Regions from separate parts of the Pedobacter lusitanus genome, predicted to be linked through region 1. Evidence: riboswitches for the same ligand, from Rfam matches in the RefSeq annotation. Region 1 holds a riboswitch; each other region holds the start of a gene.

Region 1 (5,584 bases):
AGTTTCTTGCTCATTTATGCTGTTTTATGCAGTTTAACAATTTTTTTGTTTGTACTTTCCTTCAGAAAGTTGCCTATTATATTAGTAAGTATATCTGTTTCGATTAAGAAACCATCATGACCATAAGCTGAATTAATACTATGGAATTCAGCATCAGGGATATGTTTTCCAAGGAATTCCTGTTCCACTAAAGGAAAAAGAAAGTCATTCTCAATACCGATAACCAGTGTATTGGATTTGATAGAGTTTAAAGCGTCAACAACACTTTTTCTGCCCCGGCCTACATTATGACTGTCCATTGCCTTGCTTAAATACCAGTAGCTATAGGCATTATATCTTTTGCAAAGTTTCTCTCCCTGGTAATTCTGATAAGAAGAAGCACGGAATCCATCAGTTTTCTCATTCACGCTTTCCAGTTGAGTAGCATTATAAGCTTCGTAAGTACGATAAGAAAGCAGAGCGATACTTCTCGCTGCTTTCAGTCCTTTGATACCACCATCAGGTTTTTGTGCGTAAAAAGTACGATCGGTAGTAATCGCCAGACGCTGACTTTCATTGAAAGCAATCCCCCATGGTGAATGAAAAGCATTTGTAGCAACCAGAATCAGGTTTTCAATTTTACTACCATCTGTTATAGCCCACTCAGCAGCTTGCTGGCCACCTAATGATCCACCAATCAGTACTTTGATTTTTTTAATTTCCAGATGTGCTGCAAGCAGCTGATGTCCATGAACCAGATCTCTGATAGTGAACTCAGGAAATGATAAATAATATGGATTTCCGGTTACCGGATTAATACTTAGCGGATTTGTGCCGCCATAATGAGAGCCGATAACGTTTGCGCAGATAATAAAATGTTCTTCCGGATTGAAGAGGTTCTTCTCTCCGAATAAACCTTTCCACCAGTCTAATACATCCGCATTTGCTGTTAAGGCATGACAAGCCCAGATTACATTATCCTTATTCGCATTTAGCTTACCAAAAGTCTGATAGCTGATTTGTAATCCACGCAGTTTCTTCCCGTTCTCCAGTTTAAATTGCTTTGCGTGGTTATATATATGTGTTGATGACATTATTCTTTTTTTCTATCTTTTTTAAGCTTATCTCTATTTTCCGGAGGACAATTTTTCAAATGCCTGCTCGAAGTCGGCTTTGATATCGTCGATATGTTCAATCCCTACAGATACTCTTAATAATTGCGGTGTAATACCTGCAGCTGCCTGTTCTTCATCACTCAATTGTTGATGCGTAGTGGCAGAAGGCTGTATAATTAATGTTTTGGCATCGCCGACGTTAGCCAGATGACTAACCAACTGAAGTTCATTTACAAATTGAATGGCCTGTTCTTTACCTCCGTGCAATTCGAAAGAAAGCACGGCGCCAAATCCGTTTTTAAGATACTTTTTTGCATGCTGATGATAAGGGCTGCTTTCCAGTCCCGGATAAGAAACCTTATTTACAGCCTCATGATTTTCAAGCCATGTGGCCAGTGCCAGCGCATTATCCACATGTCTTTGTACACGTAAGGATAAAGTTTCCAGGCCTTGTATCAGAAGAAAGGAGTTAAAAGGAGCGATGGCAGGACCAAAATCCCTTAAACCTTCTACTCTGGCGCGGATGATAAACTGTATATTTCCAAAGTCGCTTCCGATACCAAATACATCGTTGAATACCAAACCATGATAACCCTCAGAAGGGGAGGTAAACTGTTTGAATTTACCATTTCCCCAGTTATAGTTTCCACCATCGATTATTACTCCACCTATACTCGTTCCATGTCCTCCAATCCATTTAGTCGCAGACTGAACAACAATATGTGCACCATGCTCCAATGGTTTGAATAAATAACCGGCAGCACCAAATGTATTATCTACGATCAGGGGCAGATCATATTTTTGTGCAATTAAGGATAGTTTTTCAAAATCAGGAATACTGAATGATGGATTTCCGATACTTTCCAGGTAAATAGCTTTTGTGTTTTTATCAATTTTAGCTTCAAAATCCTGTGTATCATCACTATCTGCAAATCTTACTTCTATACCCAGGCGCTTGAAGGCTACTTTAAACTGATTATAACTACCGCCGTAAAGGTGAGGAGAAGAAACAAAGTTGTCACCCGCTTCCAGTATATTGTTTAAAGCGATAAACTGAGCTGCCTGTCCGGAGGCAACCGCCAGTCCCGCAACACCACCTTCCAGTGCAGCTACCCGTTTTTCGAAAACATCAGTTGTCGGGTTCATTAAGCGGGTATAAATATTACCGAATTCTTTTAAAGCAAAAAGATTTGCCCCGTGTTCGGCACTTTTGAATCCATAAGAAGTAGTTTGATAAATAGGTACAGCTCTTGAACCGGTAGTCGGGTCAATTTCCTGACCTGCATGAAGTTGTAGTGTTTCGAATCTATAATTGGCTGACATGATTGCGCTTGATTTAATTGATTAAAGGGATTGTTTACAGACAGATACGGGATTTATGGCGTACAAAATCCGTATAAGGGAGTGCATACCTCTGAAAAGAGGCCTTCCGGTTGAACTAAATTAATTTTACGTGGAAGATTGTTGTTTAGCCGATGCAACAACACATGCATGCATTAGTCTGCAGATGCTCAATTGTGTAAAAAACAGATTCGCCTGATTGCGATGGTTGGTATTTTGTTTTCATTTTGTCTTAATTTATCTTTCCAGAAAGCACTATGCTGACTGGTCAGGAATTGGCACCTTCTCCATTTGGGAGGGTTGCCAGTGGGTCACGGAGCCTGTCTCTCGCCACTTCTTTATAAATCAAACCCAGTTACCGGGTTGACTTGAATAGCTTGCGCTATATGGTACAAATGTAGTGATATTGTGATTACTTCCAAAATAATATTCTGAAAAATAATCAACAATCTGTATGTGAGTGACTTAAATTAAATATTGGAGGCTGTCTTTGAGCTTTAAATGACGTTTTTTAGCCTAAAGCCTGCTCTATATCAGCAATAATGTCATCAATATGTTCCAGTCCAACGGATATCCGAATTAAATTCTGTGGAGTTTTGGTGTCAGGACCTTCTACAGAGGCGCGGTGTTCAATTAAGCTCTCAACTCCGCCAAGGCTCGTTGCCTGGGCAAATAATCTGACCTGATTGACTACTTTTCTTGCATCTCCTTTAACCAGAATAGATAGCATACCGGCAAAACCGCTCATCTGTTTTGTGGCAATCTCATGTTGCGCATGCGAAGGCAGGCCGGGATAGTATACCGCTTCAATTTTTGGGTGAACAGAAAGATACTTTGCGAGTGCCATAGCGTTTTCAGCATGCCCCTTCATTCTGTATGGTAATGTTTTGATGCTTCTGAGTAAAAGAAAACAATCAAAAGGAGAGGGAACAGCACCTCCGATTTGCTGAATATTTCTGATTCTGCTCCATAATTCATCCTGAACAGCTGTGACTAAAATACCGCCCAGTACATCACTATGTCCGCCAATATATTTGGTTGAAGAATGCATGACTATATCTGCGCCCAGCAGAATAGGATTCTGGAAACAAGGTGAAGCAAAAGTGCTGTCACAAGCCAGGGTTAACTTATGTTTTTTAGCAATTGCAGAGACAACAGTTAAATCTGTAATTTTTAACAGTGGGTTTGAAGGTGTTTCAACCCATATCATTGCGGTATTACTTTTAATATGCTCCTCTATGAGGTCAGGTTGAGTAAGGTCAATAAAGTCTATAGTCAGAATACCTTCAAAAATTGACTGCAGTTGTTTTTTGAAACCCCAGTACATATCATCAGGTGCAATAATATGACTACCCGGAGGTAAGGCCTGAAAAACAGTCATTCCGGCTGTATTTCCAGAAGAAAATGCACAGGCATCTGTGCCTTTTTCCAGATCAGCCATAACTTTTTCGAGTGCAGAACGATTGGGATTGCTGACACGACTATACATATGTCCGCCAGGGTAGCCACCATTTTCATCTCTGAAAAATGTAGTGGAGAGGCTGATAGGTGGTGTTACGTCCCCTGTGGTACTGTGGGTTAGGTTTCCGGCATGTATGGCAATCGTTTCGGTCTGCATAGAATTTTAATTTTCGGGTAATTTTTGGCAGGATTTATGTAAGCTGTTTTCGAAAATACAAGATATGAAAAGAATATTAGTTATAGCAGCCATTTTATGTAGTTCATTGATGGTTTTACAAAGTTGTAATACACCTAAGGGTGCTATGAAAAGAGGAAATGTGTCTGGAAACTGGGTATTAAATGACATCACTTTTGATGGCGTACCAGCAATGAATGTGAAATCTCTCTTTAATGAAGCTTCTTACAAATGTTTTATCGGTAGTACATGGAAATTAACAAATAGTGGAAATGGAACATATTTGCTTCCGGGAACTGCAGATTGTCCTACCAGAACACAAAGTATTTTTTGGTCAGTAAGTACTGCAGACCAGACTTTTCAATTCAAAAAATTATATGAGGGAGATAAAGCGAAGAATGTAACTGAAGGCTACAGACTGATTCTTTCTCAGGCAACAGGAGATAATCTGGTACTAAAATCGCCTGTGGATTATGGAAAAAATCCTGCTTACATTATATTGAATTTCACCAAAGCAATGAAATAGATTTTACATCAAACCAACACCATCCAGGCTGCCTCTGATTAAAAGAGGCAGCTTTTTTTATGTCAAAAAAATCGTGCTGTTGCTTCTTTTTAATTTTTATCTTTGACACCGGAACTTCAGATGCTGGATTTAAAGCTGAATCAGCCTTGCTGAAATAAAGAATATGACAGAATATGTGTCGCTGGTTGACAGGCAGGATAATGAAACAGGTATTATGGAGAAGATGGCTGCACATCAGCAGGGTTTACTCCATCGTGCACTTTCCGTCTTTATTTTTAATGATCGAAAGGAATTTCTGCTTCAGAGACGTGCAGCTGCAAAATACCATTCTCCTTTATTGTGGACCAATGCCTGCTGTTCTCATCCCAGACCAGGAGAGGTGCTGATTGATGCAGCAAACCGGAGGTTAATGGAAGAAATGAATATGACCAGTGATTTATCGCATCAGTTTAGTTTTATCTACAAGGCCGAATTTGAGAATGGATTAACAGAGCATGAACTGGATCATGTCTTTTTTGGCAGAGCGAACCTGTCTCCGGTCCCGGATCCTGATGAAGTCTCTGACTGGAAGTATCTTAGTCTGGCAGCTGTTGAAAAAGATATAGCTCTGCATCCAGATCAGTATACAGCCTGGTTTAAGCTGATACTACCCAAAGTTAAAGCTATACTTTATTAGCAGGCAGCTCTAAAAGGCCTTTGTAAGCACCCCATAAGCTTACCTTTTACACAAAACTGACAGCCTTAAATTATTGTTACGCCTTGTTATGTTGATTTTATCTTACTTTTGGTCTATAATTAATCAAAGATGGATACGACTGCAAAGCTTACTTTTTTATTGAACGATGATGATTTATCTCAGGAACTGAGAGCAATAGCGTTGAAAGTTCAGCAAAAAGAAAGAATCACTTTCGATGAAGGTGTTTACTTATATGAACATGCCGAACTGGGCTTTCTTGGTGTATTAGCAAATTATATAAGAGAAGAGAA
Region 2 (5,584 bases), 2.8 Mb from region 1:
CAGCATTGATCATGTAGGCAGCATCGATACTGCTTACGCTCACACGGCCCCGCTTAATTGTCAGTGAAACAGGATGCCCTGTACCTGAATGTAAAACGACCAGTTGTACCGGCGTACCCCTTTTCCCTTTAATTTTACCAATCATTTTATCTTTCGGGAGATGTTTACCACTCACAAACAGACTGTCAATCTTTAAAATTTTGTCACCCAGCTTCAGTCCGGCCTGTGCAGCCGGGCCATCTTTGATCACATTAGTCACCAGGAGTGTATCATTCAGAATATAATATTCGATTCCGATACCTTCAAAATTGCCTTCCAGCATATCGTTCTGGGCAGTGGCTTTAACAGGAGGCAAATAAACACTATGCGGATCAAGCTGATGTAATAAGCTGTCAATTTCCAGATGACTTAAAGTATCTGCATTGATTTCATCCACATAATTTCTATTGATCAGATTGATAATTTCATCAACCTTATTTGAATTTTTATCAGCAAACTGAACATTTCGCTGAAAGGTGAAACCCTGGTCCTTTAAAAACTTGTAGCCCAGAAACATACCACCTATTAATGTTACAGAATAAGTGATCGCTATAAGCAGGTTTTTACGGGTAGTTGGTTTCATGAAAAAGCAGTTGTACAAAGTTATGAAATTACCTTGTCAATTAAGTAATTAACCTCATTAGAATTGCAATTGTTTCATATTTAATTTTAATCCTCATTTGTTCATAAATTTTCCCGTCTGAAATGCACCTAATTGTATTCATATTTCCCCGTTAAAAAGAAATTGACGATTTTTATCAAAAAACAAAATGATATGATACGCATCACTGAACAAGAATCAAAGTACAATCATATTGACCAGATGGAAGTGCTTGATATTCTGAGAAGTATAAACAACGAAGATAAAACGGTTCCGCTTGCAGTTGAAAAATCCATCCCTCAGATTGAAAAACTGGCAACGGCCGTTGCTGAACGCATGAAAAACGGCGGCAGATTATTTTATATCGGTGCAGGTACAAGCGGCAGATTAGGTGTGGTTGATGCTTCGGAATGTCCGCCTACATTCGGCGTATCTTTTGATGAAGTTGTAGGGATCATTGCCGGTGGAGATAAAGCCATCAGAAGGGCGGTGGAAAATGCAGAAGATGACGACGTTCAGGCCTGGATAGATTTACAGGAATACCATATAAATGATAAAGACAGCCTGGTTGGTCTGGCAGCATCCGGCACCACCCCTTATGTAGTTGGCGGATTAAAAAAAGCAAAGGAAAACGGGGTACTTACAGGCTGTATCATCTGTAATGAAGGTGGTCCGGTAGCAGAGGCCAGTGATTTTCCGGTTGAAGTTGTTGTCGGACCAGAGTTTTTAACCGGATCTACCCGGATGAAATCAGGAACAGCCCAAAAACTGGTTCTCAATATGCTGAGTACGACAGTGATGATCAGACTGGGTAAAGTCAAAGGTAATAGAATGGTAGATATGCAGTTAACTAACCATAAACTGGTTGACCGGGGAACACAGATGGTTATGAACGAACTTCATATCGATTATAAAAAAGCAGAAGAGCTGCTTATTCGTTACGGAAGTGTAAGAAAGGCTGTTGAAGCCGCTACTAAATAAAAATATTATGCACGAAATAGAACCTTTTTACCGCTGGCGCGATGATTATATTGCTGCCGAGGATCCCAAATCACCCTTTTACAATACAGAATATTCAGAGTTTTATTTCGACAAACAGTTATATAACTTTCTTATTCACCCGCAATGGGATGATTTTGGCTCGAATACACTTTATATTAAAGTCCTGTTCGTCGATTATGATCATCACTATGCTATTATTGAGTTTATCGGGGAGTGGAATGATGCTATAGGAAACGATATTATGCTGTTAAAACGGGAGATACTGGAACTGATGATAGATGAGGGCATTAATAAATTTATACTGATCGGAGAAAACATCCTCAATTTCCATGCTTCAGAAGACAGTTATTACGAAGAATGGTTTCAGGATGTGGAAGATGGATGGATCACAGGTCTGAATTTTAATCCTCATGTGATAGAAGAATTCAGAAGCAGCAACATTGATTATTACATCAATTTCGGCGGGGAACTTGACGATTTGGCATGGAGAACAATCAAACCGCTTCAGATTTTCCATAAAGTTGAAGAAATTCTGACAAAAAGACTAGGGGCATAGCTTTTGCTGATACAAATAGATTCGTATATTTAATTAAATTTTAAAATAACATGGATAACAATAATAATAATTGGTCACAACAGTCAGTTTTTGTGGAAAACCAATCTGGAACTGTTGCAAAGAAATTCTTTGCCAACGTGTTTTTATGGATGTTCGTAGCACTGGGTATCTCTACATTTGCCGCAGTTTACATGGCTAACACACCTGAAATGTTCAGCTACCTGATTAACCAGGAAACTGGCAAAATGTCTATTATAGGTTATGCTGTAATGTTTGCACCGCTTGGGCTGGTACTTTTAATGAGTGCTGGATTAAGCAGATTATCATTTGGAGCACTGGTTGGGGTATTTATTCTTTATTCCCTGCTTACTGGTGTTAGTTTAAGTTTCATTTTACTGGCTTACACGACGACTTCGGTAGTAGCTTGTTTTGCAGCTGCAGCAGGAATATTTGGTCTGATGGCTATATTGGGTTATACAACCAACACTGATTTAAGTAAATTCGGGTCCATCCTGATGGTTGGTGTAATCGGTCTGGTTATTGCCAGCGTAGTGAATATGTTCCTGAAAAGTTCAGGCTTTGACTATATCATGAGCTTCTTTGGTGTGGCAATCTTTACTGCATTAACTGCTTATGATGTTCAGAAATTAAAACGTATCGGTGCCGGTATAGAAGAAAACGGTGGTACTATGGCTGTTGATGATACTAAGAAATTAGCAATCATGGGTGCTTTATCCCTATACCTTGACTTCCTGAATATCTTTATCTTCCTGCTGAGAATATTCGGCGGAAGAAAATAAACAGCATATTTTATTCAGAAAGGCTGACAGAATCATAACTGTCAGCCTTTTTTTTGAGCTTATTTTTCTTTTCAGCAATCTCATTCTTCAAATTCCTACTCCCTGCTTATACGACAGCCCCACAGAACATTGTTCCGGGCAGCTGATATATTTGCTTGACTTTTGCAATTTTATATGCTTTAAACTCTATTTTCTTGGAAATCATTTTTCTTTGTTGCATTTTTGTATCCGCTTATAAAGAAAGATGGAGGGATTAGACCCGACGAAGTCTTAGCAACCTGTGCTTACAAGGTGCTACATTCTACTCGAACAGTTTCGGCCGTTCCTGAAAGATAAGTTAATTCGATCCGATACCGGATTTCTGATTAGGCCATATTATATAAAATTTCCCGTATTAAACTATTAAAGAGCTTTATACGGACAAATGGCTACCCATCAACACAGAGAATGAGCATAAGAGAAGAGCTTGGAAAACGAATACTAATCATTGATGGTGCTATGGGCACCATGATCCAGCGCTATGTCCTGACGGAAGAGGATTTCAGAGGAGAGCGTTTTAAGGATCATCCATGTGATGTGAAAGGTAATAACGACCTGCTGAATATTACACGTCCGGATATTATCAAGGCTATACACACAGAATACCTCAAAGCAGGTACAGACATTATTGAGACCAACACTTTTAGTACGCAGCGGATCTCCCTTGCGGATTACAAGATGGAAGAGCTGGATTATGAGATGAGCTTTGAAGGGGCTAAAATTGCCAAAGAAGCAGTAAATGAGTTCATGGCAGCCAATCCTGACCGCAGCTGTTTTGTAGCAGGAGCCGTGGGACCTACCAACCGTACTTTATCCATTTCACCTGATGTAAATGACCCGGGATTCAGGGCTTTAACTTTTGACGAACTCGTTGACGCCTATTATGAACAGGTCAGAGGTCTGGTGGACGGAGGTTCTGACTTACTGTTAATTGAGACTATTTTTGATACGCTGAATGCTAAAGCAGCCATTTTTGCTATCAAAAGATATGAGGAAGTCATTGACCGGAAAATTGAAATCATGATTTCCGGAACGATTACCGATGCTTCGGGCAGAACTTTATCCGGACAAACGGTAGAGGCATTCCTGAATTCTATCATTCATGCCAACCCGCTAAGTATTGGCTTCAACTGTGCCCTTGGTGCAAAAGACATGAGACCTCACATTGAGGAACTGTCTTCCAAGGCACCCTGTTATGTATCTGCTTATCCAAATGCAGGATTACCAAACGAATTTGGAGCCTATGATGAAATGCCAAATGAAACAGCTTCAATGGTTGGAGATTTTATTCAGCATGGTTTTGTCAATATTGTGGGTGGTTGTTGTGGCACTACGCCAGAGCATATCGCAGCTATTGCTGCAAAAGCTAAAAACGTTACTCCCAGAGCAATCCCAGAAATACCACGTTATCTGCGCCTGAGCGGATTAGAACCCGTAACCATCACACCCGACAGCATGTTTGTCAACATTGGTGAAAGAACCAATATCACGGGCTCCCCGAAATTCTCCAAATTAATTTTAAGTGGTGATTATGAAGCCGCACTGACCGTTGCCAGACAACAGGTAGAGGGTGGTGCCCAGGTTATTGACGTGAACATGGACGAGGGGATGCTTGACTCTGAAGCAGCAATGACTAAATTCCTTAATCTGATTGCTTCAGAACCGGATATTTCCAAACTGCCAATCATGGTCGATTCTTCTAAATGGAGTGTCATTGAAAATGGTCTCAAATGTCTGCAGGGTAAAGGTATTGTGAACTCCATCTCGCTGAAAGAAGGAGAAGATAAATTCCGTGAAAGTGCACGTAAGATTATGAATTACGGTGCAGCTGTAGTGGTGATGGCTTTTGACGAAAATGGACAGGCTGATAATTTTGAACGCAGAAAAGAAATCTGTAAACGTTCTTATGATATATTAGTTGACGAAATTGGCTTCCCGGCCGAAGACATCATCTTTGATCCAAACATCTTAACAGTAGCGACCGGACTGGAAGAACATAATAATTATGCGGTTGACTTTATCAATGCAGCACGCTGGATCAAAGAAAATCTTCCATACGCGAAAGTAAGTGGCGGGGTATCCAATATATCTTTCTCTTTCAGAGGGAATAATACAGTACGTGAAGCAATGCACTCTGCCTTTCTTTTCCATGCCATTAAAGCTGGTCTGGATATGGGTATTGTGAATGCAGGTATGCTGGAAGTTTATGAGGCTATTCCTGCCGATTTACTGGAACGGGTGGAAGACGTACTGCTAAACCGCCGGGAAGACGCAACGGAACGCCTGGTAGATTTTGCTGAAACTGTAAAAACCAAAGGGAAAGAACTGGTTAAGGATGAGGAGTGGAGAAAAGAATCTGTAGAATCCCGCCTCTCCCACTCTCTGGTCAAAGGAATCATAGAATATCTTGATGCCGATGTAGAGGAAGCCAGACAAAAATACGACAGACCCATTCAGGTAATTGAAGGTCCGCTGATGGACGGAATGAATATCGTAGGGGATTTATTCGGAGCAGGAAAGATGTTCCTTCCACAGGTAGTAAAATCA
Region 3 (5,584 bases), 220 kb from region 1:
CTTTTTTTTCTGACAGGCTCGAAAAAACTGGGCCATCCGCAGGTACTTGCAAACTTCGCATCAGACTTGAACAGGGCATTTCCGCAAACAGCACAGTAATAAGTTCCTTTACGTTCCGAATTCCAGAGACTGCCGGTAAAAGCCTGCTGGGTAGCCCCCGTCCTGGCAACCGCATAAAGCTCGGCCGGAAGAATCTTTTTCCATACGGTGTTACTTACCTTTAATACAGTGGTATCTGTTCTGGAATAATAAGGGTTTTTTGTGGTTTTATTTTGACTGTAGCCAGAGAAAAACAACAATAAAAGCACCATGGAGTTTAATATAGTTTTCATAAATCTTCTTTTATCTTTTAGTCGTTAAAAAACACAGAACCTTACAAGTCAGTTAAAAATATCTTTTGATATGCTTAACTGATAGCTAACTAAACCTACGTCAGATCTGATTGCCCTGGTTTTTAAAAGAATAAAAACAATCGTAACTTACTGTCAGTTAATTATTTTATTTCTAATTACGGGACAATCCAGGTCAAATTACTTAAAAAAAGAAATATCAAAATAAAGTATACTAATTTTATAGTATTTATTTACCTTTGCTGATGAACCACCTAAAAATATTACCTATGATAAAAAAAACTACACTACTTGCCGCCGGAGCCCTGCTCCCATTTGCCCTGTTTGCTCAACAACCATTTAGCATAAAAGGAGAAATTAAAAGCCTGCAGCCAGGGGATAAAATTTTCCTGAACTACATTGCAGACGGAAAGAGTGTTCTGGACTCTGCGATAGCAGCAAAAGGCACATTTACTTTCAATGGCAAAATTAAAGATCCAGCCAGAGGTGTTTTATACAAAAAATCAAATGTAAAGGGAGTTAAAAGTGATGCACTTCCCTTTTATCTGGAATCAGGCAACATTGAAGTAGCTGCAACTGACTCACTAAAAAAAGCCACAATAAACGGTTCATTGATCAATAGAGACAACAGCAAACTCAAATCCCAGTCAAAAACAGTTCAGGATCAGATTGACATACTCAATGCTGAATATGCTAAATTCACTCCCGAACAGAAAAAAGATAAAGCTTTTATAGATAGTTTTGAAAAGCGTTATGAAAATATTTCAGCAGGACTAACCCCTATTTATCTTGATTACGCACGTAATAACCCGGATTCATACATAAGTATTGTAGTGCTGTCTCAGTTAGCTACAAATGACAAAGTTCACTCTGATGCAGAACAACTGTTTCAGGCTCTTTCACCAAAAGTCAGAGAGACCAGTACCGGAAAAAGCATAGCAGGCTACTTTGAGGCAGCAAAAAAGACAAAAGTCGGATTGCAGGCTATAGACTTCACGCAGAATGATGTTAACGATAAACCAGTGAAATTATCAGACTTCAAAGGGAAGTACGTATTGGTAGACTTCTGGGCATCATGGTGTGGTCCCTGCAGACAGGAAAACCCCAATGTAGTTAGTGCTTACAACCAGTATAAAGACAAAGGATTTACTGTGCTGGGTGTTTCACTGGACCAGCCAGGAAAAAAAGCGGCATGGCTAAAAGCTATTGAAGATGATAAACTAGCCTGGACGCAGGTTTCCGATCTGAAATTCTGGGATAATGCTGTGGCAAAATTATATGGAATCAGATCTATACCATCAAACTTCCTGATTGATCCTTCCGGCAAAATTATCGCAAAAGGATTAAGAGAAGAAGCTCTGCATAACAAACTTGCAGAAATTTTTGATGCAAAATCCAAATAGCTATTTATACCGTTCGTAAATAAATATTTATTACGTACAATCAGTTCTTAAAATTATAATTCTTATCAAGAAAGACGGAGGGAAAGGCCCATCGATGTCTTAGCAACCTGTCCGCGACAAGGTGCTAATTCCTTATTATTGCGCAAGTAATAAAGATAAGTATGAATACCCTTTCGATGGAGAATTCATCCCCTGCCTGAAAAATCAGTTAATATTATTCACCCTTTCAGAAAGGAGTATTATGCAATAAATTACAATTCTTAAAATTTCAAAAAAACGATACCGTAAAACAATAAGGAGCGGTTAGAGCCCGCTCCTTATGAAAGTGATATACCACGGTTACGTGACCATAAATGCGAATTAATGTTTAACCACCAAAACAAATATAATGAAAATTATAAATACATATTCCATACCCCTGTATGGAGAGAATTTCATTGATGTGCCTTCAGCTCGTCATTGTTGGGGTTAGCATAACAAATTAACATTTCAGTTTATCAATAAAGTCATTTAGTTCAATAAACGACCTGGAAGACTACACCCCAAACTTTACTAACACTATGCAATGAGAAAGACTCTACTTAAACTTTTTATATTCCTGTTTATACTTGCTACAACAACTATTGCAGAGGCACAACAAGAAAAAACAATCACCGGAATAATAACCTCGCAGGAGGATGGCTTACCCTTACCCGGAGTAAGTATAAAATTAAAAAACACCAATCTGGGAGCTACAACAGCTGCAAATGGAAGGTTCACATTCACTATCAAAAGATCAGAACCTTCGGATATACTGATTATCAGTTTTATAGGTTTTAAAAGATATGGATACAAACTAAACGGAAAAACTACCATTGACGTTAGCCTGGTTCCTGATGATAACAACCTCAACGAAGTCGTAGTTTCGGCCGGAGGTATCCTTCGTAAACCTAAAGAGCAGGGTTATACGGCAACCAGGATTAATAGCGAAGAGCTAACCAGCGGCAAATCCCCTACAATTGCCGGGGGACTGGTCGGTAAGATTGCCGGCTTACAGGCAAATGCGATTACAAGTGGTGTAAATCCAAATTACAGGTTAGTATTAAGAGGTAACCGCTCTCTTACGGGTGATAATACAGCACTTGTCGTTGTGGACAACGTTGTTGTTCCCAGTTCCATACTTGGTAACCTGAACCCCGAAGATGTAGATGAAATTTCTGTATTAAACGGAGCTGCCGGAGCTACCCTATATGGCTCTGAAGCCTCTAATGGAGTTTTACTGATCACAACTAAAAAAGGCAAGGACGGAAAACCACTTATCCGTTTCTCCAATACCACAACTCTGGAAAAAGTCAGTTTCTTCCCTAAACTCCAAACCAGATTTGGTGCCGGGTCAACAGCTGACGCCCAGATTTTCAGTCCTACCGAGAATCAGCAATATGGTCCTGCATTTGATGGTAGTTTAAGACCACTTGGATTCCCGCTGGCCAACGGAGAGCAGCAGCAGGCTCTTTATTCCCCAAGAACAGACAGAAATGATTTCTGGCAAACCGGCCTGAGCAATCAGACTGATTTCTCGGTCTCTTCGGGAGATACCAAATCAACTACTTATGTTGCTGCTCAATACCTGAATGGCAGAGGAACAACACCTGGCGATAAATATACCAGAACATCACTGAGGTTTAACGGAACCAGAAAAATCATTCCTACATTCAATATAGATTATTCGGCCAACTATGTAGAGAATAATTATGATATTACCAGCGCTACCTCTACTGTATATGCAGATCTGATTAACGTTCCGGCAAATATCCCAATACTGGATTACAAGGACTGGCAGAATAATAAATATGCAACTCTTGATGGCTTTTACAGCCCTTTTTACCTGAGTCCTTACTGGGATGCTGCCAATAACCGTCAGAAATCCAAAAACTCCTATCTAACGGGAAAAGTAGAATTGAAATGGACTCCGCTCCCATGGTTAAACTTCACCTACAGAGCTGGTCTGTCGAATCGTTACTATACTCAAAAAACAAGTAATGCTATAGGTATATATACCGATTATTCACAATCATTAGGTAAAACAAATTTTGCAGGAACTGTATCAGATGATGCCAATCAAACTTCAAGATTCAGCAATGATTTCCTGGTCAATATCAAAAAGGACATTAAGGACTTCTCCCTCAATTTAATTCTGGGTGCATCTTCTGTCAATAAAACATCTAAAGATGTAGGTGTTGGAGCTAACGGACTTATTATTCCAGGCCTTTACAATGTAGGTAACCGTACAGGAGTGGCCGATGCTTCAGAAGGTAATTATAAGAGTAAATTATATGGCTTATGGGCCGATGCCACAATTGGTTACAAAGATTACCTTTATCTTCACCTCAGCGGAAGAAACGATTGGACATCACTGTTAAGTCAGGAAAACAGATCGTTTTTCTACCCTTCTGCAGACTTATCATTTGTTGTATCAGATGCATTCCCGCAGTTAAAGGAAACCAGGTATATCAATTATCTGAAAATCAGAGGAGCTGTATCCAAAACCGGATTGGTGAATATAGGCCCTTACAGTCTTGATCCTGTATTTAATTCTGTCACAGGCTTTACCAATGGCACATATTTTACACAAAGCGGCACCCTGGCTTCAAAAAATCTGAAACCGGAAACCACTAACGGTTATGAACTTGGAACTGATTTCAGACTGCTGGATAATCGCATTGATGCCAGTCTGAGCTATTATTACACCAGTACTAAAGGTCAGGCTATTTATGCTGGTATACCAGTATCCACAGGCTTTTCAAGTTATCTGATCAATACCGGAGAAGTAACCAATAAAGGTCTGGAAACATCCCTGCATATTACCCCGGTCAGATCACATGACTGGAAATTAGTAGTCGGCGGTAATTTCACCAGTAATAAAAATCTCCTGAAGTCTCTGCATCCTACCTTAAAAACAATCAGTATCAACAGTAGTAGTGTAATCTATGCCGTTGAAGGCCAGCAGGTCAACTCAATCATAGTAACTGACTATCTGCGGGATGATCAGGGCCGTGTTATCGTAGATGCCAATACCGGATATCCTTCAAAAGCTCCTCAGTCACAGAACCTGGGTAATACCTCACCAAAGTACCGTCTTGGTCTTGATATGCAGGTTACCTGGAAAGATTTTACATTATCAACTCTTTTCGAATACAGAGGAGGTTATAAAGTAGCTTCCATATCCCTGGGTAATAACCTTGATTTTGCCGGCGCATCAGCAAGAAGTACTTATTATAACAGAGAGCGTTTTGTATTTCCAAATTCATCCTATCTGGATCCTGCTACCGGAACCTATGTAGCGAATAACAGCGTTACGATTTCTGATGGAGGAACCGGCTTCTGGACCAGTGGTGCACCGAACAGAAGTATCTCAAGTAATTATGTGTATTCTGGAAATTACTGGAAATGGAGAGAACTTTCTTTAGCCTATAATCTACCTAAAAGCCTATTAACCAATATTAAAGCGGTCAAAGCGGTTACAATTAGCGTACAGGGCAGAAATCTGCTGTTGTGGGTTCCCAAATCCAATGAATACACAGATCCTGATTACAGTGCAAACGATAACAATGCAGTTGGTGTCTCTACACTGTCACAAACACCGCCTACCAGATATTTTGGCGCAACATTATCCGTAACCCTTTAACATCAGACCATGAAAAAATACTTTAACATATTCACTCTGCTGGTCTTATTCAGTTCCCTTACAGGCTGCAAGAAAGATCTGGATATTAACAATAATCCAAACAGTGCTACAGGCTCAACAGTGAAACCGGCACTGATTTTACCCAATGCCCTTACTGTGACAGCTGC

The links. A riboswitch is a leader RNA that binds a small molecule or an ion and turns the genes downstream of it on or off. The one in region 1 is predicted to bind S-adenosylmethionine.
Region 2: linked by a shared signal. The riboswitch ahead of metH (methionine synthase) and the one ahead of PL_RS03695 (O-acetylhomoserine aminocarboxypropyltransferase/cysteine synthase family protein) in region 1 are both predicted to bind S-adenosylmethionine.
Region 3: linked by a shared signal. The riboswitch ahead of PL_RS02710 (SusC/RagA family TonB-linked outer membrane protein) and the one ahead of PL_RS03695 (O-acetylhomoserine aminocarboxypropyltransferase/cysteine synthase family protein) in region 1 are both predicted to bind S-adenosylmethionine.

The regions. Positions count from the first base shown of each region.
Region 1 covers NZ_CP157278.1:815,760-821,343, reverse strand. Annotated here, with positions in the region: gene PL_RS03705 (homoserine dehydrogenase) at 1-14, opposite strand, end outside; gene PL_RS03700 (homoserine O-acetyltransferase family protein) at 15-1,073, opposite strand; gene PL_RS03695 (O-acetylhomoserine aminocarboxypropyltransferase/cysteine synthase family protein) at 1,107-2,417, opposite strand; SAM riboswitch class I at 2,670-2,782, opposite strand; gene PL_RS03690 (trans-sulfuration enzyme family protein) at 2,947-4,053, opposite strand; gene PL_RS03685 (lipocalin family protein) at 4,118-4,597, shown strand; gene idi (isopentenyl-diphosphate Delta-isomerase) at 4,761-5,273, shown strand; gene mqnE (aminofutalosine synthase MqnE) at 5,403-5,584, shown strand, end outside.
Region 2 covers NZ_CP157278.1:4,100,342-4,105,925, reverse strand. Annotated here, with positions in the region: gene PL_RS17615 (S41 family peptidase) at 1-622, opposite strand, end outside; gene murQ (N-acetylmuramic acid 6-phosphate etherase) at 815-1,621, shown strand; gene PL_RS17605 (hypothetical protein) at 1,629-2,198, shown strand; gene PL_RS17600 (Bax inhibitor-1/YccA family protein) at 2,249-2,998, shown strand; SAM riboswitch class I at 3,228-3,337, shown strand; gene metH (methionine synthase) at 3,446-5,584, shown strand, end outside.
Region 3 covers NZ_CP157278.1:593,506-599,089, forward strand. Annotated here, with positions in the region: gene msrB (peptide-methionine (R)-S-oxide reductase MsrB) at 1-332, opposite strand, end outside; gene PL_RS02705 (TlpA disulfide reductase family protein) at 620-1,753, shown strand; SAM riboswitch class I at 1,813-1,915, shown strand; gene PL_RS02710 (SusC/RagA family TonB-linked outer membrane protein) at 2,319-5,417, shown strand; gene PL_RS02715 (SusD/RagB family nutrient-binding outer membrane lipoprotein) at 5,427-5,584, shown strand, end outside.